DNA from 2 places in the Exiguobacterium sp. s102 genome. Region 1 is predicted to be linked to the other one. Evidence: riboswitches for the same ligand, from Rfam matches in the RefSeq annotation. Region 1 holds a riboswitch; the other holds the start of a gene.
The links. Region 1 has a riboswitch for S-adenosylmethionine ahead of KNQ02_RS13905 (alpha/beta hydrolase). Riboswitches for the same ligand answer to the same signal wherever they lie in the genome.
Positions count from the first base shown of each region.

Region 2: another riboswitch for S-adenosylmethionine. It lies ahead of KNQ02_RS10580 (LLM class flavin-dependent oxidoreductase); the one in region 1 lies ahead of KNQ02_RS13905 (alpha/beta hydrolase).

Region 1 covers NZ_JACSML010000007.1:60,435-76,420, reverse strand. Annotated here, with positions in the region: gene KNQ02_RS13970 (PTS sugar transporter subunit IIC) at 1-840, shown strand, start outside; gene KNQ02_RS13965 (DUF2529 family protein) at 1,038-1,547, opposite strand; gene KNQ02_RS13960 (response regulator) at 1,642-2,016, shown strand; gene fba (class II fructose-1,6-bisphosphate aldolase) at 2,149-3,003, shown strand; gene fsa (fructose-6-phosphate aldolase) at 3,169-3,816, shown strand; gene murA (UDP-N-acetylglucosamine 1-carboxyvinyltransferase) at 3,844-5,094, shown strand; gene glpX (class II fructose-bisphosphatase) at 5,127-6,092, shown strand; gene KNQ02_RS13935 (SDR family NAD(P)-dependent oxidoreductase) at 6,599-7,372, opposite strand; gene KNQ02_RS13930 (C40 family peptidase) at 7,495-8,181, opposite strand; gene rho (transcription termination factor Rho) at 8,533-9,897, shown strand; gene KNQ02_RS13920 (type B 50S ribosomal protein L31) at 9,995-10,240, shown strand; gene KNQ02_RS13915 (DedA family protein) at 10,276-10,926, opposite strand; gene KNQ02_RS13910 (thymidine kinase) at 11,109-11,726, shown strand; gene KNQ02_RS13905 (alpha/beta hydrolase) at 11,909-12,667, opposite strand; SAM riboswitch class I at 12,728-12,830, opposite strand; SAM riboswitch class I at 13,046-13,150, shown strand; FMN riboswitch at 13,303-13,447, shown strand; gene ribD (bifunctional diaminohydroxyphosphoribosylaminopyrimidine deaminase/5-amino-6-(5-phosphoribosylamino)uracil reductase RibD) at 13,606-14,652, shown strand; gene ribE (riboflavin synthase) at 14,637-15,263, shown strand; gene ribA (GTP cyclohydrolase II) at 15,263-15,986, shown strand, end outside.
Region 2 covers NZ_JACSML010000003.1:155,978-171,963, reverse strand. Annotated here, with positions in the region: gene KNQ02_RS10620 (NAD(P)/FAD-dependent oxidoreductase) at 1-756, opposite strand, end outside; gene KNQ02_RS10615 (nitroreductase family protein) at 888-1,523, opposite strand; gene KNQ02_RS10610 (nitroreductase family protein) at 1,577-2,212, opposite strand; gene KNQ02_RS10605 (MarR family winged helix-turn-helix transcriptional regulator) at 2,230-2,679, opposite strand; gene KNQ02_RS10600 (YczE/YyaS/YitT family protein) at 2,836-3,504, opposite strand; gene KNQ02_RS10595 (DUF817 domain-containing protein) at 3,663-4,442, shown strand; gene KNQ02_RS10590 (DUF2325 domain-containing protein) at 4,535-5,803, shown strand; gene KNQ02_RS10585 (DUF975 family protein) at 5,871-6,545, shown strand; SAM riboswitch class I at 6,736-6,840, shown strand; gene KNQ02_RS10580 (LLM class flavin-dependent oxidoreductase) at 6,913-7,971, shown strand; gene KNQ02_RS10575 (ATP-grasp domain-containing protein) at 7,968-8,915, shown strand; gene KNQ02_RS10570 (SRPBCC family protein) at 9,020-9,478, shown strand; gene KNQ02_RS10565 (ABC-F family ATP-binding cassette domain-containing protein) at 9,608-11,230, opposite strand; gene KNQ02_RS10560 (prohibitin family protein) at 11,525-12,391, shown strand; gene KNQ02_RS10555 (hypothetical protein) at 12,647-14,194, shown strand; gene KNQ02_RS10550 (WxL domain-containing protein) at 14,210-14,917, shown strand; gene KNQ02_RS10545 (WxLIP family cell surface protein) at 14,934-15,947, shown strand.

The DNA of each region.
Region 1 (15,986 bases):
AAGCGTGGAATCAGTATCAAAATGCCGGATGGCGTCCCACCAGGTGTGGCCAATTCGTTTTCAGCGCTCGTACCGGGATTAGCTGTCATCACACTGTCAGTTGTGACGTTTGCGGTATTCCAGGCGTTCGCTGATCGGACGTTCACGGAAGTCATTTATGACGTGCTTCAAGCACCGATTCAAAACTTAACAGATACGCTTGCCGGAGCAGTGCTCATCATGGTCTTGATGTCTGTTATGTGGTGGTGCGGCATTCATGGTGCGGCAATCATCATGGGGATTATGGGACCATTGTTGACAGCAAATGCATTGCAGAACCAAGCGCTCATCGACTCGGGGAAAGAACTTGTCGTCGGAGAGAATGCAAAGATCGTTACGATTCAGTTTCTTGATGTATTTACGAAACTTGGAGGTACTGGAATTACGATTGGTTTCATCATCGCCACGCTTATGGTTGCGCGTTCAGCTCACTTGAAGCAGTTCGGTAAATTGTCACTTGCACCGAGTCTGTTTAACATCAATGAGCCAGTCATCTTTGGGATGCCGATCGTCTTCAATCCGGTCATGTTTATCCCGTTCGTCATTGTTCCGGCGATTGCATCATTCATGGTCTATTTCACGATTTTGTGGGGATGGGTCGAACCGTTTAATGCCTTGCAAGTTCCGTGGACGACTCCGCCAATCATCTCAGGGTTCTTGATAGGAGGATGGCGGGCAGCACTCTTACAGATTGCGACGATCGCTATGTCCGTTGCGATTTACTTGCCTTTCGTTCGAATGCAGGATCAAATCTCATATGGAGAAGAAGTCAAAGCACAGGAAGATCAAGCTTCGGCATAAAACCGTGCTCATAGAAAAACCGATCGATTCCTCTTTTGAAACAATAGGGGAGTCGGTCGGTTTTAATTGTTTTGTATGGAACCATGTATTTTGTGCGCCACCCATCGAAAGAGGACGACATGAAAGAGTGATACTCGGTTAAATTTTTGCAAAGATCGTATCTAGGATTCAGCAGTCACTATTATAGAAGAAAAGCGTCAAGCCCACTCTTCCGTCATCTCTTGCAGTTGCGTCAAGATATGTGTCAGCAAAAAGGCTCCGAGGGCAAGACTTGGCAACCCGTGACGCGAGCCGTCTTCAGCCGGGAGCAACCCTTTATTGAATTTTAAGGCAAGTGGTGCGATGGAGCGCTCGAGCGTCTCTGTTACATCTCCAAGCGTGACAATTGCATACGGTGTATGCCACGAGTCATAGCGGGCGAGTGATGCTTGGAAGTCGGGGCGTTCCGTATCCGGTGTAAATATGAGAATCCGGTCGACGGCATGGAGTGTTTTATGATTTTTAATCTGTGAGACACGTTTCATTTGGTCCGGACCTTCGGACAACATCGGATAAAGACCTTCGAATTCGCCGTAAGCATCAACATAAACGGTACCCTCTCCGACGAGCGCTTGAGCCAGCAAACGGACGACATCGAACAATTCATCCTCTTGTTTGACGAGACTTTGCAGTTTTCCGTTGAATTGAGTCGCTAAAATTTTCATCATGGGTGAACATCCTCTCTAAATTTCTATCACAGACAGTATATAGCAAGTTTTACTTTAATGTAGAATGGAAATAACTAGAGGGGGAGTGTGAAAGATGAAAGGGAGACTACTCATCGCGGAAGATGAGCCGGGCATACGGAATTTATTGGCACAGTTATTCAAGGCGCAAGGGTACATCACGGATTTAGCGGTCGATGGAATCGAGACGATTGAACGATTACGCGAAGCGGATTACGATCTGCTGCTGATGGACGTCAACATGCCTGGCAAAACAGGGATTGAAGTGTTGCGTCATCAAGACCAAATCGGACGTCCGATCCGGACGATTTTAATGACGGCGCTCAGTGAAAAAGAAGCGATGGAAGAAGCGAAACGACTCGGTGTCGTCGCCTTCTTCGGAAAGCCGTTTGATATCTTTGAACTGAAAAAAGAAGTGACTGTGCAGATTTCGAGCGATGTAAGCGGTTAATCCTTCACGTCGTCGTCACAAACCTGAAAACAGAGCGAAATGCTGTACGTTCAAGCGAATCAGTATGTTATAATCAGTCTGAAATTACACGATTCCGTGTAAGCAGCGATCAAAACAGAGGAGGATGTCATTATGCCATTAGTATCTATGACAGACATGTTAAACAAAGCTCTCGAAGGTAAGTATGCAGTAGGTCAATTCAACATCAACAACCTCGAGTGGACACAAGCGATTCTCGGTGCGGCTCAAGAAGAGCAGTCACCAGTTATCCTTGGTGTATCTGAAGGTGCAGCACGTCACATGGGCGGATTCTACACGGTTGTTAAAATGGTAGAAGGTCTCGTTCACGACATGAAAGTAACAGTTCCTGTTGCGATTCACCTCGACCACGGTTCAAGCATTGAAAAATGTAAAGAAGCGATCGACGCTGGATTTACATCTGTAATGATCGATGATTCACACAGCCCAATCGACACAAACATCGAAACAACTAAAGCAGTTGTTGAGTATGCACATGCTAAAGGTGTTTCTGTTGAAGCAGAAGTTGGAACTGTCGGTGGACAAGAAGACGACGTCATCGGTGACGTTATGTACGCGAAACTTGACGAGTGCGTTCGCATCGTTAAAGAAACAGGAATCGACACGCTCGCTCCAGCACTCGGTTCTGTACACGGTCCTTACAAAGGTGAACCAAACCTTGGTTTCGCTGAAATGGAAGAAATCCGTAACGCAACAGACCTTCCACTCGTTCTTCACGGTGGTACAGGAATCCCGACACACGATATCGAAAAAGCGATTTCGCTCGGTACTTCTAAAATCAACGTCAACACAGAGAACCAAATCTCATTCGCGAAAGTCGTTCGTGAAGTATTGGCTGAGAAACCAGAAGCATATGACCCACGCGTATTCATCGCACCAGGTCGCGAAGCAATCAAACAAACAGTCATCGGTAAGATGCGTGAGTTTGGTTCAAGCAACAAAGCATAATTTTTATCCTTTAAAATGCGGTAGACTCCGGTCTATCGCATTTTTTTTCATCTAGAAAGCAAACTGTTTTTGGAAAACGTTAGGACTTCGAGCGAAAAAAATTTATAATGGAACAGTAAGCGATTTCAAGGGAATACTTTAAGGGATGAAAGGGGAAGGATTAAAATGAGATTTTTTATCGACACAGCGAACGTAGAGGATATTAAAAAAGCACATAAAATGGGGATTTTAGATGGGGTTACAACAAATCCATCACTCGTCGCAAAAGAAGGCGTCGACTTCCATACACGTCTCCGTGAGATTTGTGAAATCGTCGGGGATGTATCCGTCAGTGCGGAAGTCATCGCACTCGATGCAGAAGGAATGATTCGTGAAGGGAAGGAACTCGCACAAATCGCACCGAACATTACGGTAAAGGTTCCGATGACACCTGCTGGTCTTGAAGCAGTTGCAGCATTGTCAAAAGAAAAAATTACGACGAACGTGACATTGATTTTCAATCCGAACCAGGCACTTCTCGCAGCACGTGCTGGAGCGACATACGTTTCGCCGTTCCTCGGGCGTCTCGATGACATCGGGCAAGATGGAATGGGACTCGTCGAAACGATTGCGCAAATCTTCGTTGTCCATGATATTCCGACACAAATCATTGCAGCATCGATTCGTAATCCGATTCATGTCACGAATGCAGCACTTGCAGGTGCAGATATCGCGACGATTCCGTTCAACGTCATTGAGTCGTTGACACACCACCCATTGACGACTCAAGGAATCGAGAAGTTTCTCGCGGACTGGGAAAAAGCCCAGCAATAATAGATGGTGAAGAAAGGTTGATGGATAGTGGACATTTTGCATATCGTAGGGCAACAACGCCTTGAAGGAACGGTCTTGATCAGCGGTTCGAAACAAAGTGCGATTCCATGCCTCGCGGCCGCACTCTTGACGGATCAGCAAGTCGTACTTGAGGGTGTGCCGGACATTGGCGACGTTACGACGATGATCCAAATCATGGAGACGCTTGGAGCCGTCGTGACACGTCAAGGCGATATGGTGACGATTGACCCGAGTCAAGTCGAACCAATGCCTTTGACGGGAGCGGAGACACGGAAATTACGTGGATCAATCTACCTCATGAGCATTCTTGCAGCGCGATTTAAACAGGGGGTCGTCGGTTTACCCGGTGGCTATGCCATCGGTCCTCGACCGATTGATTTACACATTAAAGCACTCGAGCGTCTCGGTGTTTCGATGCGAAACGAACAAGGTGTTTACTACATGCGTGTCGAAGAGTTGAAGGGTAACCGCATCTATCTTGATTTACCTTCCTTCGGTGCGACAATCAGTGCGTTACTCGTCGCCGTCATGGCTGAAGGAACGACAGTGATTGAAAATGCCGCCTATGATCCGGAAGTAATCGATGTCAGTACGATGCTTACGAACATGGGAGCGAGTGTCAAAGGTGCAGGGACCGATGAAATTCGCATCAAAGGGATTAAATCGCTTCAAGGCTGTCGTCATACACTGATTCCTGACCGGATGGAGGCGGGAACGTTTCTGACGATGGGCGCCGTCCTTGGACGCGTCACGGTCGACAACGTCATTCCGTTACATCTTGAAAGCATCATTCAAAAGCTCGAACGGTTCGGTGCGAAGGTTGAAGTCGCAGACGATGCAGTCACGGCTTCAATCGGGGAAATGAAACCGGTCGATATCAGGGTTTTCCATTACGGTGGGTTTCCGAGTGACATGCAACCAATCATCTCAGCGGCGCTTTTGCAAGCGAAGGGTGCGAGCATCGTTGTTGATAAGCTGTACCCCCAACGTTTCCGTCACGTCCAAGAAATGCGTCGCCTGAGTGCACGGATTACGCATGAAGATGCTGCTTCCATCATCATCCGCGGTGGTGAAACGTTGTTTGGGGCAGAACTCGAGGCGAAAGATCCGCGTGGCGCGGCAGCACTCGTTCTAAGTGGAATGCTCGCTTCAGGCGAAACGTTGTTGCATCATGCTGAACTCATCGATCAAAGTTATGAACGGTTCGATGAAAAGTTAAAAGGGCTCGGGGCCCTCGTATGGCGCGAAACGGTCTGACCGATTTTTAGCAAAAGAGAGGGGACATACACATGGAAAGAAGTCTATCAATGGAACTTGTACGCGTAACAGAGGCGGCGGCACTTGCCTCTGCCCGCTGGATGGGGAAAGGTTTGAAGAATGAGGCAGATGACGCGGCGACGAGCGCAATGCGTGATGTCTTCGATACGATCCCGATGAAGGGAACGGTCGTCATTGGCGAAGGTGAGATGGATGAAGCACCGATGCTCTACATTGGAGAAAAGCTTGGAAATGGATATGGCCCACGACTCGATGTTGCCGTCGACCCGCTTGAAGGAACGAACATCGTCGCAAAAGGAACATGGGGTGCGCTTGCCGTACTCGCTGTTGCAGATGCCGGCGATTTGCTCCATGCACCGGACATGTATATGGATAAAATTGCTGTCGGTCCGGAAGCGGCAGGTCACGTCAGCTTAGATGCGACGATTGAAGAAAACATCGCCGCTGTCGCGAAAGCTAAAAATAAAGACATCGAAGACGTCGTCGTCTCGATTCTTGATCGTGAACGTCATGAAGAAGTCATTCAACGGATTCGGGCAACGGGAGCACGGATTCGCTTGATTGGTGACGGTGATGTCGCAGCGGCAATCAATACCGCATTCCCGCATACAGGGATTGATTTACTGCTCGGTTCAGGCGGAGCGCCTGAAGGTGTGCTTGCAGCCGTTGCGCTCAAATGTCTCGGCGGTGAACTCCAAGGCCGTCTGCTTCCTGCAGACGAGGCGGAAGTCGCACGCTGTAAAAAGATGGGGATTGAAGATCCGTCAAGAATCCTCATGATGGACGATCTTGTTTCAGGAGATGACTGTATCTTTGCTGCAACGGGCGTAACGGACAGTGAGCTGATGAAAGGTGTTCAGTTCTCCGGACAAGGTGGACAAACGCACTCTGTCGTCATGCGCGCAAAATCAGGAACCGTTCGTTTCGTCGAAGGACATCACTCGTTCAAAAAGAAACCGAAGCTCGTCATCAAGTAATGCATGAAACTGAGCAAAACAAAGAAAGACCTTTCCGATTTTTTCGGAAAGGTCTTTCGGACTGTAGACAAAGTGCTATCAGGAAAAAAAAGCGTCTTTATTTGTTGCTTTCCTCGGGCGAGGCGCAAGCCGTTGCTCCTTGGTCCTTACGGACAACGAGCAGGGTCTTGCCTGCCTCTGAAAGTGCGTTAAAAACGCACTTTTTCCCGTAGGAGTCAACGAAACATGACGCTTTTTAGCTAATACCGTGACCAAAAAGCCGGACATGGAGACGTTTTAGAGCGCAATCCGTTTCGAATCGCTTAGAACCGCGAAAAGCAATCGGTCGCGACCCTGCAGCTTTGCTGTAGCGGCGTGACCGATTGCCGCTTTGAAGACGAGGCGAGACAGGGAAGCGCGAACGGATTGCATCTCGATACCATATGTTTACGCTTTTTAATAGTTTGTCTACACGCTGAAAGACCTTTCCGATTTTTTCGGAAAGGTCTTTTTCTTTTGTGAACCAACTATTCTTTCAACGGTGCTTGGACGGAAGCGCTCATCTTTGTGAGTGTTTGACGTGGTAAGAGCCGCGTCAGGAAAACATAGAAGGCATTGCTTGCACCAGGAATCACCAGCGTCTTGCCTTGCATGTATCCATCGAAGGATAGCTTAGCGACGGTTGGCGCATCCATGATGCCGGGGCGTTTAAACAAACGGGAAGCAGACAGGCCGGCCGTCGCTTCGAAATCGGTATGGGTCGCACCGGGACAAACCGCCGTGACTTGAATGCCGTAAGGCGCGAGTTCCTCTGCTAAAGCTTCGGAAAAACTTAAGACGTAGGCTTTTGTTGCATAATAGACGGCTAGGAACGGACCGGCTTGAAATGCTGCCGTCGAAGCGATCTGTACGATCCGACCTTGTATACCTTGGTCCCGCATCCGCTGTGCATAAGCTTTTGTCAGATGAGTCAGGGCCCGGATGTTGACATCAATCATGTTCAGTTCACGTGAAAGTTCGGTTTCGAGAAACTCACCAAATAATCCGAAACCGGCATTGTTGATTAAGAGATCGACCGAATCATCTTTTGTCGCCCGAAGGAGGGCTTCGATGTGGAGGGGCTGTCCGATGTCGTAAGGATAGACCTCAGCCGTTCCTCCTTCTTGTTCGACGAGATACTTCGTCTCGAACAGTTTTTCGGCATTGCGCCCGACGAGCAGCAGATGATCTCCTTGCATGCCATATAACCGTGCGAGCTCGCGACCGATTCCTGCTGAGGCTCCTGTAATCAATACGTTCATAGGATCACGCTCCTGTTTCGTGGATTGAATTGATAGAAAAAGGGTATTAACTAGACGATAGCGCAGAACAAACAAAAAAGCGATTGAGCCGATGCTCAACCGCTTGGACGATCGTGTTTGGATTAAAGGTAAGAACCGGCTCCGACGAGACGTGAACCCCAGTATCCTGATTTGAAGCTTGAGTATTTAACGCCACCCGTTTCCGAGTTGACCATGCTTGTCTTGCTTGTCGCGATACCAACGTGTTGGATGCCGCTACCGTGTGAGAAGAAGACGAGATCTCCCGGTTGAACGCTTGAGACGCTGACTTTCTTAGATGAAGAGTATTGTGAAGAAGATGAGCGTGGAAGTGTTTTTCCAGCTGCTTTCTTATAAACGTAGCTTGTGAAACCAGAGCAATCAAAACCACGTGTTGTTGTACCGCCCCAGACGTAAGGCGTACCTTTATGTTTTGCTGCTTCGCTTAAGATCTTTGTACGTGTTGAAGAAGAAGTCGTTGTTTTCTTAGCTGTTGAAGTTGATGTTTTTTTCTTGTATGTTTTTGTATACTTCGTGTACACGTAACGTGTTTTCCCACCGTAATAAATCTTCGTCCAGCTACCTGACTTTCCTTTATAACGGAATGTTTGACCTGCGTTAACTTTACCGACGATTGAAGATTTTGTAGAGGCACCTGAACGAACGCGTAATCCGTTATCCATGATTTTGACTTTAGTAATTGTAGCAGCTTCAACTTTACCTGTTCCCACTGACGCAAAACCTGAAACCACTAATGCGGCTGTCGCGACCGATGCTAGAAAACGTTTCATATGTGAATTCCTCCATTTTAATTAAAATTTATGTGACCGAGTTATATAATGAAATCATCAAGTGTTTGTTTAGGCAGTCATCCTTACGACTTTGTAAGTTTTTCTCTGCAGGAATATCTTAGCATGCGGTCGTGTGAAAACGTTTTTTCAGTTCCGCTACAAAATACCGCTTTTCTGTAATATAACTGCAATAATATCGTGGAATATTACAAAGAAGAAATTTCCATTCGCTAAATCACGACGAAAGTGGTAGATATGTGATACCTTTAATTCACAAAAGATTTTTTTGCTTTATCATTAAATACGTTACAGAACTTTGCTGTTGAATTTATAAAGAATAGGTGAATGCATATGCCAACTGAAAAAACCGATAAACCAGAACGTTCCTATACACTTGCCCAACTCGGTAATCTGACATTGAAGGATCTATATGAAATTGCGAAAGCAAAAAATGTTCCGCAATACCGGGAAGCGCGAAAGCGTGAGTTAATGTTCAAGATTTTAAAAGCACAAGCAGAATCAACCGGTCTCTACTTCCTCGAAGGGGTGCTTGAAGTCATCCCCGGCAATCCACAGATGCAAAACGATGGTGGTTTCGGCTTCCTTCGTCCCATCAACTACTCACAATCCTCTGAAGATATCTACATCGCCGCTTCACAAATTCGTCGTTTTAATCTTCGTAATGGAGATGTCGTCACGGGAAAAGTCCGGCCACCGAAGGAAAATGAACGTTTCCAAGGTTTATTGAGCGTTGAAGCAGTGAATGGAGAAGCGCCGGACACGGCACGAAACCGTTTATTCTTCCCTGCGCTGACACCGATCTACCCCGATCGTTTAATGCGTCTTGAAACAGAACCGCGTCATCTGTCGGTTCGTGTCATGGACATGATTGCGCCGGTCGGATTCGGGCAACGCGGATTGATTGTCGCACCACCGAAGGCAGGGAAGACGTCCTTGTTAAAAGAGATTGCGAATTCGATTCAAGTCAACCATCCGGATGTTGAGTTAATCATTCTTTTGATTGATGAACGACCGGAGGAAGTGACGGATATCGAACGTTCCGTACCGGGAGCAGACGTCGTCAGTTCGACGTTTGATGAGACACCGGATAACCACGTCCGGATTTCAGAACTCGTCCTTGAGCGGGCGATGCGTCTCGTCGAGCATAAAAAAGATGTCGTCATCTTGATGGATTCGATCACACGTCTGACGCGTGCCTATAACCTGACCGTCCCGCAAAGCGGACGGACCTTATCAGGGGGGATTGACCCGGCTGCCTTCCATAAACCGAAACGTTTCTTCGGAGCAGCACGGAACATCGAACATGGCGGCAGTTTGACGATTCTCGCGACAGCACTCGTTGAGACCGGTTCACGGATGGACGATGTCATCTATGAAGAATTTAAAGGGACCGGCAACATGGAGCTTCATCTTGACCGGAAACTATCAGAGCGTCGCATCTTCCCGGCGATCGATATCCGGAAATCCGGCACACGGAAAGAAGAGTTGCTCCTACCGAAAGATCAACTCGATGCGTTGTGGACGATTCGTCGGACGATGAATGAATCAAACGAGTTCGTCGACAGTTTCTTGCGCAAGATTAAGGATACGAAAAATAATGAAGAATTCTTCGTTGAACTGTTGAAGGAAAAGAAGAAGCCGATTCGCCGGGCAGCAGCTAAACCACGGACGATCAAAACAGATACACCGACTTGAAAATAGGTATTGCGAGACGATGAAAAATCGTTTAGTATAGGAAGGTAACTTACTCTGGCTCAGCAAATGAACCAGGGCGGAAGGAGAGAAATCAACCATGAAACAAGGAATTCACCCAAACTACAACAAAGTTGTATTTATGGATTCAACTACTGAGTACAAATTCTTAACTGGTTCTACTCGTTCTTCGAACGAAACAATCACTTGGGAAGATGGAAACGAGTACCCACTCATCCGCGTGGATGTGTCTTCGGACTCGCACCCATTCTACACTGGTCGTCAAAAGTTCAACGCTGCAGACGGTCGTGTCGATCGCTTCAACAAAAAATACGGCCGCAAGTAATTGCGACCTATCCATTAAAAAACAGCCTGTCTCCATCACTGGAGCAGGCTGTTTTTGTATAGACTGAACTGGGCGCGATAGGTAAGGTAAGTCTTCAACACGAACGATGAGCCGATTGCGCCGGCAATGCCGGTGACATACGGGAGCAAGTCAGGATTTGTCGCGAATTGTTCGAAGAGACGACTGAAGGAAAAATGTCGGCCGAGGAAATACCCTGCGCCGAGAAAGACACTAATCCAAATCAAAGCCCCGGTATACGCATAGGCAGCGAAAACCCGAAACGGCATCTTCGAAACACCGGCAAAAAAAGCGGACAGTTGGCGAAGGCCAGGTATGTAGTAACCGATAATCAAGACCGACTTGCCGTAACGAAGAAAGCCGGCTTCTGCCGTGACAATGTGTTTTTCAGAAATGCGAAACTTCGGTCCGATTCGATGAAGCAACGGCATTCCGAGTTTCAGACCAAGCAGGTAGCTGATCGTCATCCCGATACAGCTTCCGGCGTAAGCGGCGAGAATCGTTCCGATTAAGGGTAAATTACCTTGATGCATCCAAAAACCGGACATGATCAATAACGTTTCATCCGGAACAGGAAGCCCGATGATCCCCCCGGCTAGAAGGATCGCAAGTCCGAATGAACCATATTGATGAAGCACTTCATGTAATATGTGATGGATCGGGAACACCTTCCTTCATAAATTCTTCTTCTATAGTGTACAGGAAATGAGGACTGGTTAAAACGACAAGGTGGGGAATCATGGGAATGAACGGATGGATTTTTGATTTCGAGAAGTCAACTCTTTTCCTTATATTCGATTCGGGCTATACTCGTTAAAGTGACTAATTTTAGAGGACGGTGTCTGCAATGATGCATGTAATAAATCAGTATGGTTGGATTGAAGTGATTTGCGGAAGTATGTTCTCTGGTAAGTCGGAAGAATTGATTCGACGCGTTCGCCGGGCTCAGTACGGGAAGTTGCCGGTCCAAGTGTTTAAACCGGCAATCGACGACCGTTATCATGAAGAACATGTCGTCTCGCACGTCGGCAACTCTGTCATCGCGGTACCGATGGCGACGAGCCGTGATGTGTACGCGGCAGTCGCACAAGAGACACAAGTGGTCGCGATTGACGAAGTTCAGTTCTTTGATGATGAAATCGTCGATGTCATCGAGGCCCTCGCGCAGGACGGAAAACGTGTCATCTGTGCCGGACTCGATCAAGACTTCCGGGCGGAACCATTCGGTAAGATGCCGGAACTTCTCGCACGGGCAGAGTTCGTCACGAAACTGCAGGCGATCTGCCTGTCGTGCGGTGACCCGGCATCGCGGACGCAACGTTTAATCGACGGTCGACCTGCCAACTACAATGATCCAATCATTTTAGTCGGCGCGTCAGAGTCGTATGAGCCGCGTTGCCGCCACTGCCATGAAGTGCCGGGGAAATCGCAAGCCCTGCAACAATGGAAGAAACAGCAACAGAACTGATGAAGTAAACGAAGGACTGATTCATCAGTCAGGACCACATCAATCAAATGGCCGATACTCCCATCGTTTCAAGGGGGCATCGGCCATTTTTTTGCGCATTCATATTGTTCTGGACGGCTTAGTCGATGCTTGAAACACGCATCGAAACAGTCTTCATCCCTTGCTTTTGCGCAGGAAAGACATCAACCGGTGTGGGTCAAACGACTATATTGGTGCACAAAGTGTGTTGCCTCGCGGACAATCGTTTCTTGATCGTAATCGAGGGTCGCGACATGATAGGAGTCAAGCAGGCAATAGCTCCGTTTGTCCGTCGAACCGATGACTTGATAAAGGTAATCCGAACTTTCAGGCGGGACGACATGGTCTTCGGCAGAATATAAAATAAGTGTTGGAATCTCGATGGCTGGTAAGAGTGGACGTGTCTGGTCAATCAAGGTCAAAAGTTCCGATGCGCAGACGACAGGGACCTGGTCATAGATGATTTCAAACGCTTCACGTTTAATGTCTGGGGTACTTTCTTTTAAGTAGCGTGGACAGTCTTCAAAAGATAATGCTTCATAGGCAGGAATCGCTAACGCTGCATTGATCGTAATCAATCCGTCAGCAGGTAATCCTTCCGCGACGAGTGCAAGGGCAAGTGTCGCACCCATCGATTGTCCGGCGATGAAAATGGACGAACAATGATTGGTTAAGACGTCGAACCCTTGGCGGAGGCTTTGTTTCCAATCTTCAGCAGTCGACGCTTCGAAATCACGGATGCTCGTCCCGTGTCCGTCGAGACGCGGGGCATACACGGTAAACCCTTGGGCGGCAAACTGCTCTCCGACAGTACGGACGCTTTGAGGGGTTGCGTTAAAACCGTGAGACAGTAAAATACCGATTGGACCTCGTTCAATCAAAAAAGCTTCTGCGCCAAACAGGACGGGTGATGATGAATTCATAAAGGGTTCCTCCTTCTATTAAAAAACTCGTAGTGCTTTAGGCGCACTACGAGATTCTCGTAAGTATCATCCAAAGCATCGGCTTTGCTGGTCGGAGCACCTTGCATGTTGCAGGTTGCCGTGGGTTCGTAGAGCCAGATCTCTCGCCCACTCTTGATATATCGTATAGGAATTGTCGGAATAATCATTGTGAAGAGGATAGCATTGATTGAAATACGTTGTCAAGACGTCAAAAAGAAGTCGAAATTGATAAACTGGGTAATTTGGTTTAATTTTGAAAATATGGTTGACTTGAGAAAGGAATCCCCGTAGTGTAAGCATTAGATTCACGACATAAGAACGACTTGAAACATCACACATATGAACTTCATACCGTAGCACTTATCGAGAGAGGTGGAGGGACTGGCCCTACGAAACCTCGGCAACAGACTTCTTACGTCGTACTGTGCCAATTCCGTCAGACGTTTGTCTGAAAGATGAGCGGAGCGGATTCTGCCTTAGTGCAGATGGAAGGATCCTTTTCTTTTAAGAGAAGGGTCCTTTTTTTGATGTTTTCCTAAAAAAAGAGAATGAAATACAATTCATTTTGTATTTTAGAATGACCTGTGCTAGTCTTGAGCTGTATAACTCAATAACCAGTTCTTCGGGGTAGGGTGAAAATCCCAACCGGCGGTGATGCGATTGATAAATCGATGAGCCCGCGACCTGCAGTGTACGCACTGTGGCTGACTTGGTGAGACTCCAGGGCCGACGGTAAAGTCCGGATGGGAGAAGGACGAAACAATGCGCTTGCTGCCATTTTCTGAAAAAATGTTTTCAGGGAAAGGTCTGTTTCTGTATGTGTAAAAACAGAAACGCGAGACGCTTATTTCGTCAATCCTTCAATCACGACGCCCCTTTTACAGGAGGCGTCTTTTTTATTGAAAGGAGCGGAAAAAATGGAAACATTCATGAGTTATGCGATGCAACTAGCACACATGTTAAACGGTCAAACGAGCCCGAATCCGAGTGTCGGCTGCGTCATCGTCAAACAGGGGCGGATTGTTGGTTTTGGGGCCCACCGTTATGCGGGAGGACCCCATGCCGAAGTCGAAGCGCTCCTCATGGCAGGTGAAGCAGCACGCGGAGCCGATCTCTACGTGACACTCGAACCGTGCAATCATCACGGCAAAACACCGCCGTGTACGGAAGCGATTCTAAAAGCCGGCATTGCGCGCGTCTTTGTCGCGACAAAGGACCGCCACGCGCTCGTCGCAGGAAGCGGTATCACACGTCTCCGTCAGGCGGGGATTGACGTCGAAGTCGGTCTACTAAAAGACGAGGCAGTGGCACTGTATGAACCATTTTGGACGGCGATTGAACGAAAACGTCCGCATGTCACAGTGAAAGTCGCCCAAACGATGAACGGGACGATTGCGACGGGTGAACAACGCTTTATCACTTCGGAAGCGGCACGTGCTGACGGACGGCAGTTACGCGGGATACACGACGCGATTCTCGTCGGAAGCGACACGGTGATCATCGATGACCCGGCACTGACGTTGCGCAGTTCGACCGGCATCGAACCGGTCCGTGTCATTGTCGATCGCCGCGGGCGCCTGACTGAAACATTCCAAGTCTTAAACGATGGCTTGAATCCGACGTACTGGCTGACGGAACAGCCACGTACGATAGAGCGCGAGAACGTGACGGTTTTCGTCGGGGCGTATGCGACACCGGACCAAATCCTCGAACTTTTATATGAACAAGGTATTCGCAGTCTGTTGATTGAAGGCGGTCCCACGATTCAATCCGCATTTTTAGAAGCGGATCTCGTGGATACGATCGAACTCTATCAGGCACCGTCCCTCTTCAGTAGGACCAAGTCTCTGACGACGGAACAGGACATCGAAGACCGTTTTGATTTAGTGAAAATGAACCAAATCGGACAAGACGTCCATCTCCAGTATGTACGAAAGGAGAGGATGACATGTTTACCGGATTGATTGAAGAACTTGGCACAATAAAACGGAAAGTCCCCCGTCCGAACGGGCTGGCGCTCGAAATTGAAGCGACAGCAGTGCTTGACGGAACAAAGATTGGCGACAGCATTGCCGTTGATGGGATTTGTTTGACGGTGACGGCGATGACGAAGAGCGGATTCACGGCCGATGCCGTCCATGAGACGATCCGAGCGACGTCGCTGCAGACGTTACGGGTCGGAGCAGCCGTTCAACTCGAACGCGCGATGCCGGCGAATGGACGGTTCGGCGGTCACTTCGTCAGCGGTCATATCGACGGAACGGCTCGGTTTCTCAGCCGGCGACCGGACGGTGAAGCGATGGAATACCGTTTTGAGGCAGGCGACTGGAGCAAGTACTGTATTCCGAAAGGATCGATTGCGATTAATGGGACGAGCCTGACACTGCAACATGTCGGAAACGACGCGGTGACGATTTCATTGATTCCCCATTCACGCCAAGTCACGACGTTCGATCGCTTGCAGACGGGTGCCCTCGTCAATATCGAATGTGACTTGATGGCGAAACATCTCTATCACTTTACGCAGAAGGATGCGAAGACGGACTGGTCGGCATTTTTAGGAGGCGAAGCATGATGAACGGATTTGATTCGATTGAAGAAGCAGTGGATGACTTAAAACGCGGACGACCGATCATCGTCTGTGACGATGAAAACCGTGAGAACGAAGGGGATCTCGTGTTACTTGCGGAACACGCGACCCCCGAGATGATTAACTTCATGATCACTTACGGCAAAGGACTCGTCTGTGTCCCGGTCAGTCCGGATATCGCAACACGACTCGAACTCCGGCCGATGACAGATGTCAACACGGATCCGCAGGGAACGGCTTTTACGATCAGCATTGATCATGAAGATGCGAAAACCGGCATCAGTGCAGCGGAACGGGCAATGACGATTCAGCGGATGTTGACGGATGGTCCAAAGCAGTTCAAGCGTCCCGGACACATCTTTCCGTTGATCGCAAACGAAGGCGGCGTTCGCGTCCGGCGTGGTCATACGGAAGCAGGGATTGATTTGGCACGGCTCGCGGGAAGCGCCGAAGCGGCCGTCATCTGTGAAATCATTTTAGACGACGGGACGATGGCACGGGTTGATGATTTAGTGACGTATAAAGCAGAACATGATTTAAAAATGATTACGATCGATGCTCTCGTCCGCTATCTCGAGCGCTCTGTCCGCCGTGAAGCGGAAGTCTTGTTACCGACGACGCACGGGGCGTTTCGGATGCTTGGTTATACGACACCTGACGCCAAGGAACATGTCACGGTGCTATCAGGTGAAGCAGAAGACGGGATGC
Region 2 (15,986 bases), on a different contig from region 1:
GATGATCCGACCGGTCGGATTCATGCAGTAGGTGACGGCCGTTCCAGCGTCAGATGCGTATGCCAGTTTCGTTTCGAACGTGTCCTGTAATACAGTCCGAAAAGGCGCTTCATCCATTTCAATCCGAATCCCGAGGTCGAGTCGTGTTTTCGTTTGCACCAGACCGAGCTGCTTTAGCTGCTGGCGCATCCAGTCCGTTCCGGAACGTCCGGTCGCAAGCACGACTCGTCGGCTCGAGAATGTCTCTGACGCTGTTTTGAGTGTGAATGTAGTATCCGCTTGCTTCTGTATCTGTTCGACTTGCGTCGAAAAGCGGAACGTGACCGTCTGCATCAACATGTCCTCCAGTCGGGCGAGCACCTGTTTCGTAAGTGAAGTTCCGAGATGACGGACGGACGTCTCGATTGTATGTAAACCAGCGTCTTCAGCACGCGCCGCAAATGACGCATTATGAGTGGAATACAAAGGGACCTCCAGTGCTCCATACTGACACAGGACGGCATCGACTTGTTGCATTAAGCGAAGTGTCGTTTCCGGACCTAACTTTTGTTCGAGTTCGCCCCCGAACTCTGTTGAATAATTGTATTTTCCTTCTGATTTACCGAGTCCGCCAAAGCCGAGGTAAGCGTCTGTCACGGTTCTTCCGGCTAACGGTTTTCCGGCGTCAATCACTAAGACGGATTGTCCGTCCTGTACGAGTTCGTGTGCCAGAAAAATTCCGGCGACACCTGCGCCGATGATCGTTACGTCATACACCTGCATCCGCTCCTTTTTCGTTCAGTATACAAAAGGATTGAGCCGAACTGAATTTAAATGCAAAGGAGGGACAGGAGATATAGCAAAAAGCACCCCGTAAAACGAGGTGCTCTCTTCGTCGTGCGGATTGCTTATTTCCAATCTGTGATGTCGTTGATTGGAAGACGGACTGATGGATATCCTGCGTCAACGGCTTTCCCGATTGAAAGGAGCATGACAGGGAGGTAACGATCTTTATCCATGCCGAAAGCTTCAGCGATTTGATCTTTTTCGTATCCACCGATTGGGTTTGTATCGTAACCGTGCGCACGGGCGACGAGCATCAATTGCATCGAAACAAGACCGGAGTCGATCAAGATGCTGTCACGAAGTGTGTCTGTATCTTCTGGGCGGTAGAATCCTTTGATTGCCGGAACTTGGCGATCGCGGACTTCTTGCGGCATAAGCCCTTTTTCAACAGCCATGTCGTAGATTGTATCGATGCTATCGACCGCATTCATGTCGCCGAACACAGCGATGACAGCAGATGATGTCTCGACTTGGACTTGGTTGAACTTCGCGAGTGGAGCGAGTGTCGCTTTTCCTTCTTCGCTGTCGATGACGAGGAAACGCCATGGTTGCATGTTGACGGAAGATGGTGCGAGTGTTGCTTCTTCAAGAATTTGTGTCATTTCTTCTTTTGAGATTTTTACATCCGTGTCGTAGTTACGGATTGAGCGACGGCCTTTTACGATTTCCATAAAGTCAGTAGTTGTTTGTGTTGTCATAGTATTCAATCTCCCTTGTTGTGTTCTCTATTTTTTGATGAAGCGAATCGAACTTATTTCCAGTCTGCGATATCGTTGATTGGAAGACGGACTGATGGGTATCCTGCATCAACAGCTTTCCCGATTGAAAGGAGCATGACTGGTACATAACGATCTTTATCCATGCCGAAAGCTTCAGCGATTTGATCTTTTTCGTATCCACCGATCGGATTCGTATCGTAACCGTGTGCACGAGCGACGAGCATCAATTGCATGGAAACAAGACCTGAATCGATCAAGATGCTGTCTTTAAGTGCGCTAGCAGGAACGTTTTCATACATACCTTTGATTGCCGGAACTTGACGGTCGCGGACTTCTTGCGGCATAAGTCCTTGTGCGACAGCTGTATCGTAAATGTTTTCAAGTTGATCGATCGCATTCATGTCACCGAAGACCGCGATGACAGCAGATGATGTCTCGACTTGGACTTGGTTGAACTTCGCGAGTGGAGCGAGTGTCGCTTTTCCTTCTTCGCTGTCGATAACGAGGAAACGCCATGGTTGCATGTTGACGGAAGACGGTGCGAGTGTTGCTTCTTCAAGAATTTGTGTCATTTCTTCTTTTGAGATTTTTACGTCCGTGTCGTAGTTGCGGATTGAACGACGGCCTTTTACGATTTCCATAAAGTCAGTAGATGTTTGTATTGTCATGAGTAAGCTCTCCTTTTTTATCGGGCAGTAGTTTTAGATAATGTTAACGCGTTATCTTCAATGCGCTGAATCATTTGTGCCAGTTGATCTTGTTCTTCTTCAGTAAAGCCGGTTAACAGACTTTCCAAGAAGTCATCTTTTTGCTGGCGCAATTGTGTGATACGCGTGGCACCCTCTGCAGTTAATGAGACGAGGATGACACGGTTATCGCTCTCAGAACGGACACGTTGAATCATTCCGTTCGTTTCGAGATGTTTTAAATGTCGCGTCACGGCAGCGTTGTCGACATTGACGCGTTGTTGCAATTCTTTTTGACTAATCGTCTTTCCGACCTCGAGTTGGGCTAGTAAGTCCATCCGAGTCTGACTGAAGCCATCTGTACATAAATCAAATTTTTGCGCGATCGTCTTATTGACCGAGACGAGCGCATAAATGAGGCGTCCTTTTTCCGTACAAGAAATACTCAAATCATCACATCCTTCCCTTCGTCCCAAGAAACCTTTGACGTATCAAAGATTGATATGTAAACGAATATAACGTGTATATTTTCTAGGTGCAACTAATCTGCTTCATCCACGAAAAAAAGATACCATTTCTTTCGAAACGATATCGAGTCAGGCGGCTCAGCTGATTTTTTGTTCGTTCGGTCGAACGACCCCAGCATCGATTGCGGCAATCATCCGCCGGAAATAGACTAACCAAAATTGAAGAAACGGTCCAATCAAAAAGATTGAGAGGATGGTCCCGAAAAAGACGGGGCCACCGAGTAACCAACCAAGACCACATGCCGTTATCTCCATGATTGTCCGCATCATCCGGATTGAGGTTCCGAAACGATCCGCTAACGTCAAGGTCAATCCGTCACGTGGACCGGCGCCGTATCCGACGGCGACGTATAGCCCTGCCCCCATGCCGATGATGAAAATACCGAAGATGAGCCATAAGGCGTTTAGCCAGACAGCTGAGAACGATGGAAGCAAATGAGAACCAAGTACGAGGTTCATGAAGACACCGACGAAAATTGCATTGACGAGTGTCCCGACTTGCGGTCGAATCCGGTCGAGTAAGTATTTGACGAGGACGAGCAGCAGACCGACGAGAAGAATGACCGTCCCGACTGACAAAGGTGTTTTGTTTTGAAGACCGAGATGCAGGACATCCCAAGTCGAGACACCGAGGTTAGCGGTGATCATGATGGAGGAACCGACGGCGAGTAAAAAGAGACCGCTTAAAAATAAGAACCACTTCAACGTTGCGCGCAGCAACCAGGACGTATGGAAACGTTTGAACATCGTTGCGTGTCACCTCGATTCAATAAGATACGTATTCGTTAACTGTATCACGTTCGTGGACTAAAGCAGAAGCAACAAATTGTCGAATGTCCAACTTGAGAAGGAGGGAGGTACGGCGAACGTCTCGTATACTTAAAGAAAGAAGAGGAGGGACGTCGATGCGATTGATCCGCCATCTCATCCGTTTTACATATCTTGAAGCGCTCTGTTGTATCTTTCCAGTAGCCATCTTTGCTGCACTCGCCTTATCACGTTATTTGCCGAGTGAACCGATTGCCCGTTATGACATCCTGTTACTGTGGTGTCTGTTCGTCCAAGTCGCCTTACTCGTGACTCGTTATGAAACGAAAGAAGAGTTCAAGCTGATTCTTATTTTTCACGTCATCGGATTAGGACTTGAGCTGTTTAAAGTCCACGTCGGCTCGTGGAGTTATCCGGAAGACGCTGTTTCGAAAGTGTTTGGTGTTCCGCTCTATGCGGGCTTCATGTATGCCAGTGTCGCGAGTTACATCTGTCAGGCGTTTCGGCGACTTGAGCTTCGGTTTACGTCCTTTCCACGTCCGACCCTCGCACTTGCTGTCGGGAGTTTGATTTACTTAAATTTTTTTACGCACCACTGGATGCTCGATTTACGGTGGTTCTTGATGGGACTCGTCATCGTCGTCTTCTTTAAATCGTGGGTCTACTTCCGACTAGAGGATACGGTTTACCGTCTCCCGCTTGTCTTATCATTTTTACTAATTGCCTGGTTCATTTGGCTGGCGGAAAACATCGTCACCTTTTTTAAGGGCTGGGTCTATCCGCATCAGCAAGAGGGCTGGGCACTTGTCGATTTTGGCAAATTATCGTCTTGGTTCTTACTCGTCATCATTACCGTCTTGATTGTCGTCGTCGAAAAATACCGAAGTGGCGACTCCGCAGTCGAAGTTAAATCGTAACCCGTAATAAAAAAATACCCGGTTGTTTTTTTACACGGGTGAAGCATCTTGACCTTGCTATAGTTGGAAAAAATAGCAAAGGGGTTTTTAACATGATGCATCACGTAATCGAACGAGCGAAGGAGTTAGTTACAAGCAAACTGAACATCGTCGAGACAGCAGACGACTGGGGTTTGTTACTTGAAGAAATCAACGGAATCGATGAATGGGTCCAGCTGTCGCAGTACTACGCGCCACGTCAAACAACGACGAAACTAGTAGAACGTCCGGAAACACCATCTAGCCTCCCGATCAAAATGATCCAGGAACGGAAGGAAGAAGTTGAACGGACTGTCGAACAACGGTATTCCTATACGTTCGAACGGCAATTAAAGGGCGGCTCGTTACGGGAATGGCCAAACAGTCATGTCTCAGAAACAGAAATCCGTGACTGGAACCTGGAGCATGGGATGGAAGTCCGTGTCCAAGTCCTACATCAAGATGAGCGCCGGACGTCGCTTGAAATCTTAGCCGTCGTCGCGACGGATCAAGTAAAACCACTTGCAGAGCGAATCGTTTTTGAAAAGTGTATCGTCAAGAACCATGGCATCATCGAAGCGACGATTGACGGTCCACTGCAAGATGAGACGGGAAAACCGTTCTATTACACGACACCACTCGAAGACATGCGGTTCTTCCAACTGAAAGCAGGTCAACTCGTCGACCTCGTCATGTGGAAAGGTCATCCGGAGACATTGACGATTGTTTGGAAACACGCATTTCATTATGAAGTACCGACCATGACGGAATTACCGGCACGCGACGTATCGAATGGTTCGCCCGAGTCCGCCACTGCGTCACCTGCAAACAAACAGGCGAAAACAGGACGCTACGACAAGATGATGCAACGGAAACCGAAGGCGAAGAAAGTCAAAAAAGAGCGGCGCCTCCGGGAAAAGAAAGTCCAGCAACTCGAACGTCTCGATACGACGACATTACCAGGTCAACCAATCGAATTCGTCGATAAAACGGCACTCGATTTTGCTTCCTACGACGGCATGCGTCTCGTCATCGTCGGTAATGAGCAACAGCGCGCCGTCTACCGCGACTTCTTTGCGGAGACGGGAGTCGAATTAATCCATCTTGGCGGTGATGCCCAAGCTGCGAAAAAAATTGCCTGTCTCGCGAAAAAGACAGATGCGATCGTCGTCGTCAAAAGTCGGGTTTCTCACGCAGCAGCGGCACATGTCCTCGTGCAAGCAAAAAAGCACGATATTCCGTTTGCGATTGAACGACTCGATGGACGACGCTCTTTGTATACGGCGTGCCAGCAACAACTTGAAAAAGCAATGGTCCAACGTTTACTAAAAGACGAGCGTTAAAAAGTGAAACCTCCTCAAAAATAAACCGTAAAGAAAGGTAGCACTTATTTTTGAGGAGGATCTTTCGATGTCAAAACAATTAAAATTAGCAGCGCGCGAGTCGTTGCAGGGACGATGGGGCTTCATGGCATTAATGATGTTGTTGTTCTTAATCATTCAAGGCGTTCCGAACGGATTTGCGTCCTCACCCGAAGAGGATTTCCAATTTATCGACTTGATTGGTATGCTCTTGACGGTGTTGACCTTACCGGTTGCAATGGGATGGTCATGGCTCGCCCTATCTGTCGCCCGAGACGAGCAGACGAAAGTCGCCGATTTGTTTGAGCCGTACAAAATGTTCTTGAAAGCCATTGGAGTGTCAATCGTCCAAACCTTTTTCTTAGGGCTATGGTTCTTACTTTTCATCATTCCAGGAATCATTAAGTCATTCTCTTACATGTTGACGTATTACATCATTCGGGACGAACCATCGATTGGCATCCTTGATGCCATTACACGTTCACGCCAAATGATGGATGGACACAAAAAAGAGGCGTTTTTCCTCGTCCTTTCATTCATTGGTTGGTTCTTGCTCGGAATTGTTACGATCGGGATTGGTTTCCTTTGGATTGGACCATACTTCAGTGTCACAATCGCGAAGTTCTACGATCGCGTACGGGGCGAAGAAGTTTCAACGACTGGTCGCCGGACAGTCATGATGGATGCAAATCACAATGACTCACCGTTCGTATCACCAGAATGAATTGATTTTGAACAGCACCATACAAAGCAGGGATTGCCATCTTAAACCGATGTGCAATTCCTGTTTTTAGCTTCTAGACAAAGAAGTATCAAGAAACAGAGTGATTTTCCAAATGTTTTTTAATTCCGATAGGAAAAGAAGGTTTAAAGGTTGCTTTACTCTGCTAAAAGATGTACGCTAATTTCAATTATTCTTATCACGAGAAGTCGAGGGACTGGCCCGACGACACTTCAGCAACCCCGCATGAGCGGAAGGTGCTACTTCCAAGAGGAATTTATTCCTTTGAAGATAAGAGCCGACAGTAGACATTCGTCGCTCTTTTCTAAACGAAAAGAGCGATTTTTTATGCAAAAAGGGGGCACAGGGGATGGAATACGGATTTTGGTTACCAATCTTCGGGGGTTGGTTACGAAACGTCGAGGATGAACAAATGCCAGCGACATTCGATTATGCGAAACAAGTCGCACAGACGGCAGAACGGATTGGCTTTTCTACGACATTGATTGCAGAATTGAACTTAAACGACATTAAAGGAATAGCCGAACCGAGTCTTGAGGCGTGGACGACGGCAGCGGCGATTGCGGCGACAACGGAACGGTTGGAAATCATGACAGCCGTCCGGCCCGGTTTTCATAATCCGGCGACGACAGCAAAAATGGCGGCGAACCTCGATCAGTTGAGTAACGGACGTTTTACGCTCAACGTCGTCTCGGCCTGGTGGGAGGAAGAAGCCCGTCAATACAATGGGATTTTTACAGCCCATGACGAACGATATGCCCGGACGGAAGAATTCGTGACGGTCATGAAAGGATTATGGGCGGACGCATCACCCTATAGTTTTGATGGGGCGTACTATCAGCTGGAACGGGCAGAGCTTCACCCGAAACCCGTTCAGCGTCCCGGAATCAAGCTCTACGCTGGTGGTGAGAGTGAGACGGGGAAACAGACGATCGTCAATCACTGTGATGCCTATGTCATACATGGAGGAACGGTCGATGAAGTCGCGACGAAAATTACGGATATGAAAACCCGCCGCGCGGCGACCGGGAAGCAGCCGCTTGCGAGTTTCGGACTGGCGGCCTACATCATCTGTCGCGAGACGGAAGAAGCGGCGCTCGAAGAATGGCACCGGATTACGAACGTTAAAGAAGACGGTGCCGGATATGCCGGGTATGACGACTTCGTCAGTAAATCGCAACTCGAACAACAGGTCAAACGAAATGACTATTCGGTCTCAAACCGGGGACTGCGTCCGAACTTGATTGGGACGCCGGATCAAATCGCAGAACGGATTCTTGAATTTGAAGCAGTCGGCGTGACGTTGCTCTTGCTTCAATTTTCTCCGCAACTCGAAGAAATGGAACGCTTTGCCCGCGAGGTCATGCCACGCGTCGAAGCGAAACGAAAGGTAGGTCAACTAAAATGACGAAAATTCATATCTTACACGAAAATCAGGAATGGACGGATCATTTAATCAAGCGACTCGAGGAACTCAACTTACCGTATGAACAGTGGCACCTCAACGAAGGGGTCGTCCCGCTCGATGAAACACCACCGGAAGGCGTTTTTTACAGCCGGATGAGTGCCTCGTCCCATACGCGCGGGCACCGCTATGCACCAGAATTGACGGAAGGGGTCCTCGCTTGGCTCGAAGAACATGACCGGACCGTTTTCAACGGAACCCGTGCGTTACGACTCGAGGTCAGTAAGGTCAACCAATACACCGCCTTACGAAAAGCAGGTATCCGTGTTCCGAAAACGACGGCAGCCGTCGGACGTGATCAAATCGTCCAAGCCGCTCAAAACATCGGAGTATCGTCGTTCATCACGAAACACAATCGTGCCGGTAAAGGACTCGGCGTTCAATTGTTCCACTCGATTGAAGCACTCGAGACGTATCTTGACGGACCGACATTCGATGAGCCGGTCGACGGCATCACGTTGATTCAAGAGTACATTCAAGCACCTGAACCCTACATTACGCGTTGTGAATTCGTCGGTGGTAAGTTCGTCTATGCGGTCCGTGTCGATACGTCGGAAGGATTCGAGCTCTGCCCCGCGGATGCTTGTGTCATCGATGATTTGTTCTGCCCGGTCGGAGAAGAGGCGGCAGAGACACCGATGAAATTCCAAATTGTCGACGGGTTCGATGACCCGATCATCGCCCAGTATGAAGCGTTCCTGCAAGAAAATAAAATCGCGGTCGCCGGGATTGAGTTCATCAAGGATGCAGACGGGACGATTTATACGTACGACGTCAATACGAATACGAATTACAATTCGGACGCTGAAGCGGCAGCTGGGAAGTTCGGGATGCTGGAACTCGCAACATTCCTAGGTCATGCGTTAGAACGTCAAACCGTGAAGTGAACATCAAAAACCACTTGAAGTAAGAAAAATACCCTGATTGTGCCGGAGTCGAGCGTTAGAACGACGGACATCAGGGTATTTTTAAACTAAAAGGAGGTGGTGTCATGGTGACGTGGCGTGAAGAAAAAGTACTTGCGATTCCAATCGAACAGGCGTGGCATCTGTTTGATCACGATCGACTGCAACGACTCATTCCGGGTGTCGTCCAGCATGAGGTGATTGAACGTAAGCCGGGCGTCGTCGGATCGACGTACCGGCAAACCTACATGCAAGGGAATCGTCTTGAAACCTACATCGTGACCGATCTCGCTTATACGAATGAACCGGACTATAAACAAAATACGATTGGTTTTACGTTAGCGAAGATGTTTCGCCTTGAGATGTCGTTTGCGCTGAAGCGAATCGATGCGACGAGCTGCCGTTTGATTTACACGGGGAAAAATGAAGGCGTCAACTTCGTCGGTCGCAGTCTCTTATCGTTAGGCGGAGAACGTGAAAACGAGAAAATCGTCAAAGGATTTCTCGAGCGGCTCGAAAAAGAAGTGAAGCAAATCCAAGAATAAAAAGGTACGCTTACTCTCGATTACTGCGAGAATAGGCGTACCTTTTTAAGTAAGGAAGATGATACTTAACAAAAAAATATAAACGTATTTACAAAAAACTGCCCCCGATTAACGAGGACAGTAGACAAATCAATGTGCGTATAACGCAGTCAATTGTTGTTGGATTGAATCGTTGTTGAGGTACTCATCGTACGTCGTTTCTTTATCGACGATTCCGTTTGGTGTGAGTTCGATGATCCGGTTCGCAATTGTTTCGACGAACTGATGGTCATGCGAGCTGAAGAGCATCGCACCTTTGTAAGCAATCAAGCCATCGTTGAGTGCTGTGATTGATTCGAGGTCTAAGTGATTCGTCGGATCGTCAAGGACGAGGACGTTTGAACCACTGAGCATCGCTTTCGATAACATACAACGGACTTTTTCTCCCCCAGAGAGGACTGACGCTTTTTTCATGACTTCTTCTCCGGAGAAGAGCATCCGACCGAGGAAACCACGGAGGAATGTGTCACTTTCATCAGCTGGTGAGTATTGGCGCAACCAATCGAGAATCGTTTTGTCAGACCCTTCGAAGAACTCCGAGTTGTCTTTTGGCAAGTACGATTGTGACGTCGTAACACCCCATTTGAATGTCCCGCTGTCTGCTTCCATTTCACCCATCAAAATTTTAAACAGTGTTGTGATGGCGATATCGCTTTGGCTGATGAATGCCACTTTGTCTGTTTTATTTAATGAGAAACGGACGTTGTCGAGGACTTTGACGCCATCGATTGTCTTCGAGAGTCCTTCAACCGTCAACAAATCGTTTCCGATTTCACGTTCCGGTGAGAAACCGACGAACGGATAGCGGCGTGATGACGGACGGATGTCGTCAAGTGTGATTTTATCGAGCAACTTCTTCCGTGACGTCGCTTGTTTCGCTTTTGAAGCATTCGAGCTGAAACGCGCGATGAAGGCTTGAAGTTCTTTAATTTTTTCTTCTTTTTTCTTGTTTTGGTCGCCAGCCATCCGTGAAGCGAGTTGGCTTGACTCATACCAGAAATCATAGTTCCCGATATAGAGTTGAATTTTCCCGTAGTCGAGATCGGCCATGTGCGTACAGACGTTGTTGAGGAAGTGACGGTCGTGGGAAATAACGATGACCGTGTTCTCAAACCCGATCAGGAATTCTTCGAGCCATTTGACGGCTTTCAAATCAAGACCATTGGTCGGCTCATCGAGTAACAGAATATCCGGCTTACCGAACAACGCTTGCGCGAGCAAGACTTTAACTTTTTCTCCACCTGTTAATTCAGCCATTGTTTTTGTGTGAAGGCTTTCTTTGATTCCGAGACCTTGAAGGAGCATCGCAGCTTCAGACTCAGCTTCCCAACCATTCATTTCTGCGAATTCTCCTTCGAGTTCAGCGGCACGCATGCCGTCTTCATCCGAGAAGTTTTCTTTCATATAAATTGCATCTTTTTCTTTCATGACTTCATACAGACGTTTGTGTCCCATCATGACGGTTTCGATGACTTGGAACTCTTCATATTCATAGTGGTTCTGACGGAGTACGCCAAGACGCTCACCCGGTGTGATGATGACATCGCCTTGTTGTGCTTCGATGTCTCCTGCAAGAATTTTGAGGAAAGTCGATTTACCGGCGCCGTTCGCACCAATCAGACCGTAACAGTTACCTGGTGTGAACTTGATGTTGACGTCTTCGAATAATTTGCGGTCCGCAAAGCGGAGGCCGACGTTTTGTACTGTAATCATATAGAGATGAACCCTCGTTTCTAGTGTGTGATGTGCTGTTACGAGTGTACCACAAAATGATACGGCTCGTTTCAAGGACAAAGTTCTTTACATGTTAAGACAGATTCTAAAAATAAGCAACCATGGTCATGAAACATTTTCTGAAATCAACCGTATAAGTTAAAGAGACAGGATGAAGGAGGGATGAGAAATCATGGCAACATTGTTTACCTTACTGTTTTTCGCACTCATCGCCTTGTTAGGAATCGAACTGTATAAATATATCCAAGACAAAATTGACAAAGGGGACTCATAATGAGAGAAATCAAACCAAAGAAAAGAATTAACCCAGCGATGATCATCGCCGGTGTCATCGTCGTTGCACTCCTTGCCATGACACCGTTCATCGTCGAACAGATTGAACCGGGGCAAGTCGGTGTCGTCTACAAACCGTCAAGCGGTGTCCAGGACGAAACACTTTCGCAAGGGTGGCACGTCGTTTCACCGATCACACGTGTGACGGAGTATCCGATTCGGACACAAACGAAGTCGCTCGACAATATGACACTCGCGACAAAAGACGGGAAGAACATTGTTGTCGACTTTACGTACAGTTTTGCAGTCTCTCCCGATCAAGTCACGAAAGTATTCAATAAGTTCGGACCGATCGATATCGATGAAATCGCAGATGGCTATTTGAAACAACGTTTATATGATGCGTCACGAGAGCAAATTTCGAAAGTAACGGTACTCGAATTGTTCGGTGAAGAGTCAGGAAATGTTTCAACGAGCATCCAAACGCAATTTGCAGAAGACGTTAAAAAAATCGGTTTCATCATTGAGGACGTTGCACTCGGTGCTCCGAAACCAGATGAAAAAACACAAGAAGCCATCGATTCTCGTGTTAAAGCTTCACAAGAGCTAGATAAGAAGAAAACGGATCTCGCGATTGCCAAAGCTGAAGCAGAACGACTTCGTGTCGAGGCACAAGGGGAAGCAGATGCGCGTTTGATTGAAGCGCAAGGTTTGGCGAAAGCACAGAAGGAACTTCAAAAAACGTTGACTGCCGAAATGATTCAATATGAAGCTGTCAAGAAGTGGGACGGAAAGTCACCACTTGTGAGTGGATCGGGCAGCATGGTGCAGTTGCCGCTTCCGGATCAGGAAACAGAGAAGGAATAAGTAATGGAATACACCTTCCGATGGGAAGGTGTATTTTTTTGAAGATTTTAAACAGTAAATTATAATTTTGATAAAGTGATACGAGAGAATAAATGAGTTATATCAAGCATATAAACATATTTCAGGAAAAAAATAAGAAAGATACATCTTTTAAATTGTAAAATAATTGGTTTATTTTAGTGTTTATAAGGTAATTGTTGAAGTAAGTCGTGAATGAGTTAATCGTAATCGGTCGTTAGGAGGGGGAGGTAGTGGTTGATAAAAAAATCTCCAATCCAATCTATCCCAACAATATTAGTGCTTATTATTTTCTTGTCAGGCACACACGCTTTAGCGAATGCAACTTCGATTACGATTAAAGGTAATCCGACGTTAAAAGAATGTGTAAGCATTCTCGAAGCACAACCGCCACCTGACCAAAATGCAATCGATGTAGTCGATTATTGTGAAAACACCTTGAATGAAGCAGAAAATGAATCCAACGAAGAAGCAAAAAAGGAAGAAGACGATAGGGCAAAAGGTGAGGATCAAGCGGTCGTGCCACCAGAAAACGACGAACTTGATCACGCAGAGCCTGCGTCACCGGAAGCATCTTCAACACCCGAGAGTGAAATACCCCTGACACCAGAACCTCAAGCACCAGAAGAGGAAGAGTCCCCAACACCCGAGAGTGAAATACCCCTGACACCAGAACCTCAAGCACCAGAAGAGGAAGAGTCCCCAACACCCGAGACTGAGATACCCCCGACACCAGAACCTCAAGCACCAGAAGAGGAAGAGTCCCCAACACCCGAGACTGACATACCCCTGACACTAGATCCTCAAGTACCTGAAGAGAAAGAATCACTAGAATCCGAGGATGAATCATCAACTGCATCAAAGTCACAAAATCCTGCATTAGAGGATAAGGAAATACCTGTCGACGAAGGAGCGGAAAAAGCAGAACAAAGAGGAGCACTCGATGTCGCGTTGGTAGGATCGGTCAACCTGACCGCCGCCTATGAAGCAGCGCAAAGGAAAATTACGTTGACTGCGGATATGCAATCCGTTTTGAGTTTAGGATTAGGAAGCAAATACGTGATTTTTCAACTCCCACAGGAAGTGATGCAATCGATTCAGGCAGGGACAATCAGTTTGAGTTATTCCTATACAGGATTGCTGGGCGCGAAGGTTGCAAATGTACCGGCCAGTTCGATTCAACAAAACGGTAATCAAATTTATGCAAAAGTCGGTTCTTTGCTTGCACTCTCACTTTTATCAAAAGATATCTTTACGTTAAGTTTCAAAGTCAATCCACTTCCGGTCGGAACAAATTCAGTGTATACATTTGAAAGTTCATTGACGAGTAGTGTAGTCGATTTGGATGTTTTAAATAGTGGTCTTGGAATGGCGACTTTAACAATCGGTCCCGTATTTAACCTTAAAGTACCTGAAGTTCTCGATTTTGGAACACAGGAAATCAAAGGGAGAGAAGGTGTAATCAATCGAAAAACAGCGATGACGATTGAAATCTCGCATCAAAATGCTTTGAATTATGATTGGAAACTTCGCGCTAGGTTGACGGCACCACTCTCGAGCGAGGGAGGTGATGTACTAGATGACGTGCTGCTCTTTAAAGTCGGTGCGACAAATCAAACGTTACAAACCATTGATAGCGAAATTGCATCCGGGAAAATGGGAGCGACATCAACAATTTTGACGTATGGACCAAGTGAAGGAATCATTCTCGATTTGACAGGGAAACGACCACGAGCTACTACGTATCAGACGCAAATTCAATGGACATTAGTTAATGCACCATGAGAAGGGGAGATTTGAATGAAAAAACAGTCAACCGTTACTTCATTGTTTGCTAGTGCACTACTACTAGGTGGACCGTCCCTCGTATTTGCAGAAACGTCGTCAGGAAGTTCAACCGCGACCATCACTTTTGAGACGAATAAAGCACCTGACATTCTGGATCCAGCCAATCCCGATGATTCGTACACACCTGACCCAGGTAAGGGTGAAAACACACCGACCGGTAATACAGGACCGTTGACATTAGATTATGCACCGAATTTTAACTTTGGGACACATGAAATTCTTGGAAGTGATGCTATTTTTGAATCGACTGACGAAAAACCCTTTTTACAAGTGACAGACCGGCGTGTCGTGTTGTCTGAATGGACGGTTACTGCCAAGCTGAATACGTTCACGAGTGGAGGGGAAAACACGTTGCCTGGAGCATCATTATCGATAGCGGAAGGCATCGTGAATACACCTACCTATAACGTCGGAGCGACGGCACCCGTGACAAGCGCGATTGAATTGCTTGCGGGTGGTGAAGCAGTAGATATTTTAACGTCGACAGCTGGATCGCCTTACTCTTGGTTACTATCTTGGTTGGGTACTGATGTATCACCTGAGACGGACGGATCACTTTGGTCGAATGACAACATTACATTGAATGTTCCATTGAATCAACAAATCAAAGGAACCCACGTCGCGACAATCGACTGGGTATTAACGGATTCGATTCCTTGATTAAGGAGGGGATGAGTTGATTAAACGTGGTATAGAGTATCTTGTTGGATTCAGTGGAGTCATCTATCTACTCATGACCGGAGTAGTCGTCAGTGCCGAGAGTAACGTCAATTTTTCGGTTGAAGCGATACCGAATGAATTTCAAGTGGATTCTGGTGTCACGTATTTCGATTTAAGGATACCTCCGGAACAACGAACTGATATGAAAATTCGGATTTATAATCACGGATCAGACGATCAGTCCTATCTTGTCTCGCTCCGAAATGCGACGACGAACGGGAACGGGTTGATTGTATATGAAGAGAAAGGACCATTGACGCTCGCGGAAGTGTCCCTATCCGAGTTAGCTCGCGTGTCGGAAAAGCCAATTACAATTAAAGCAGGAGAGTCGAAAATCGTTTCGTTGAAGCTGACTTTGCCGAAACGAGCGATTGAAGGGGTCCTGCTCGCAGGTATTGAAATCAAGAAACAGGACAAACCAGAAGAGGCATCCGCAGAAGTCGGTGTTCAAAGTCGTCAAGCGTACGTCATTGGTGTAAAGGTTCGATCATCAATCCGGGAGATTGAACCGGATTTGCTGTTCGAGGGAGTAAAAGCAACTTCCTATCTGTCTCGTCCGAGCGTCCTCGTCACCCTCGCGAACCAAGCACCTGCCATCAGTGAAAAATTTCAGGTGGAAGCTGTCGTCAAAAAAGGTGGAAAGGTCATCGTTCGTAAAGAAATGACGGCTCAATTCGCTCCGACGACATACATGACGTTCCCACTTACATCAATGGGAATTTTGAAGCCGGGAACATATCAACTCGATGTTAAAGTAATCGGGAAAGAAAAAAACTGGACGTGGCAGGATGATTTTACAATTAGTGAAAAACAAGTGGAACAGATGAAAAAAACGGTTCCTGACGTCGAACAACATCCGAATTCGTTCCTTGGAGACACATCGAAAATGTTGATGATCGTTTCGTTTTCTATCATCGTTCTTTTACTCGGTTACATTTATCACTTGAAACGAAAAGCATCTTCCGAATGATAAACAAGCGGCCCTGCTGATTCAGCAGGGCCGCACGTG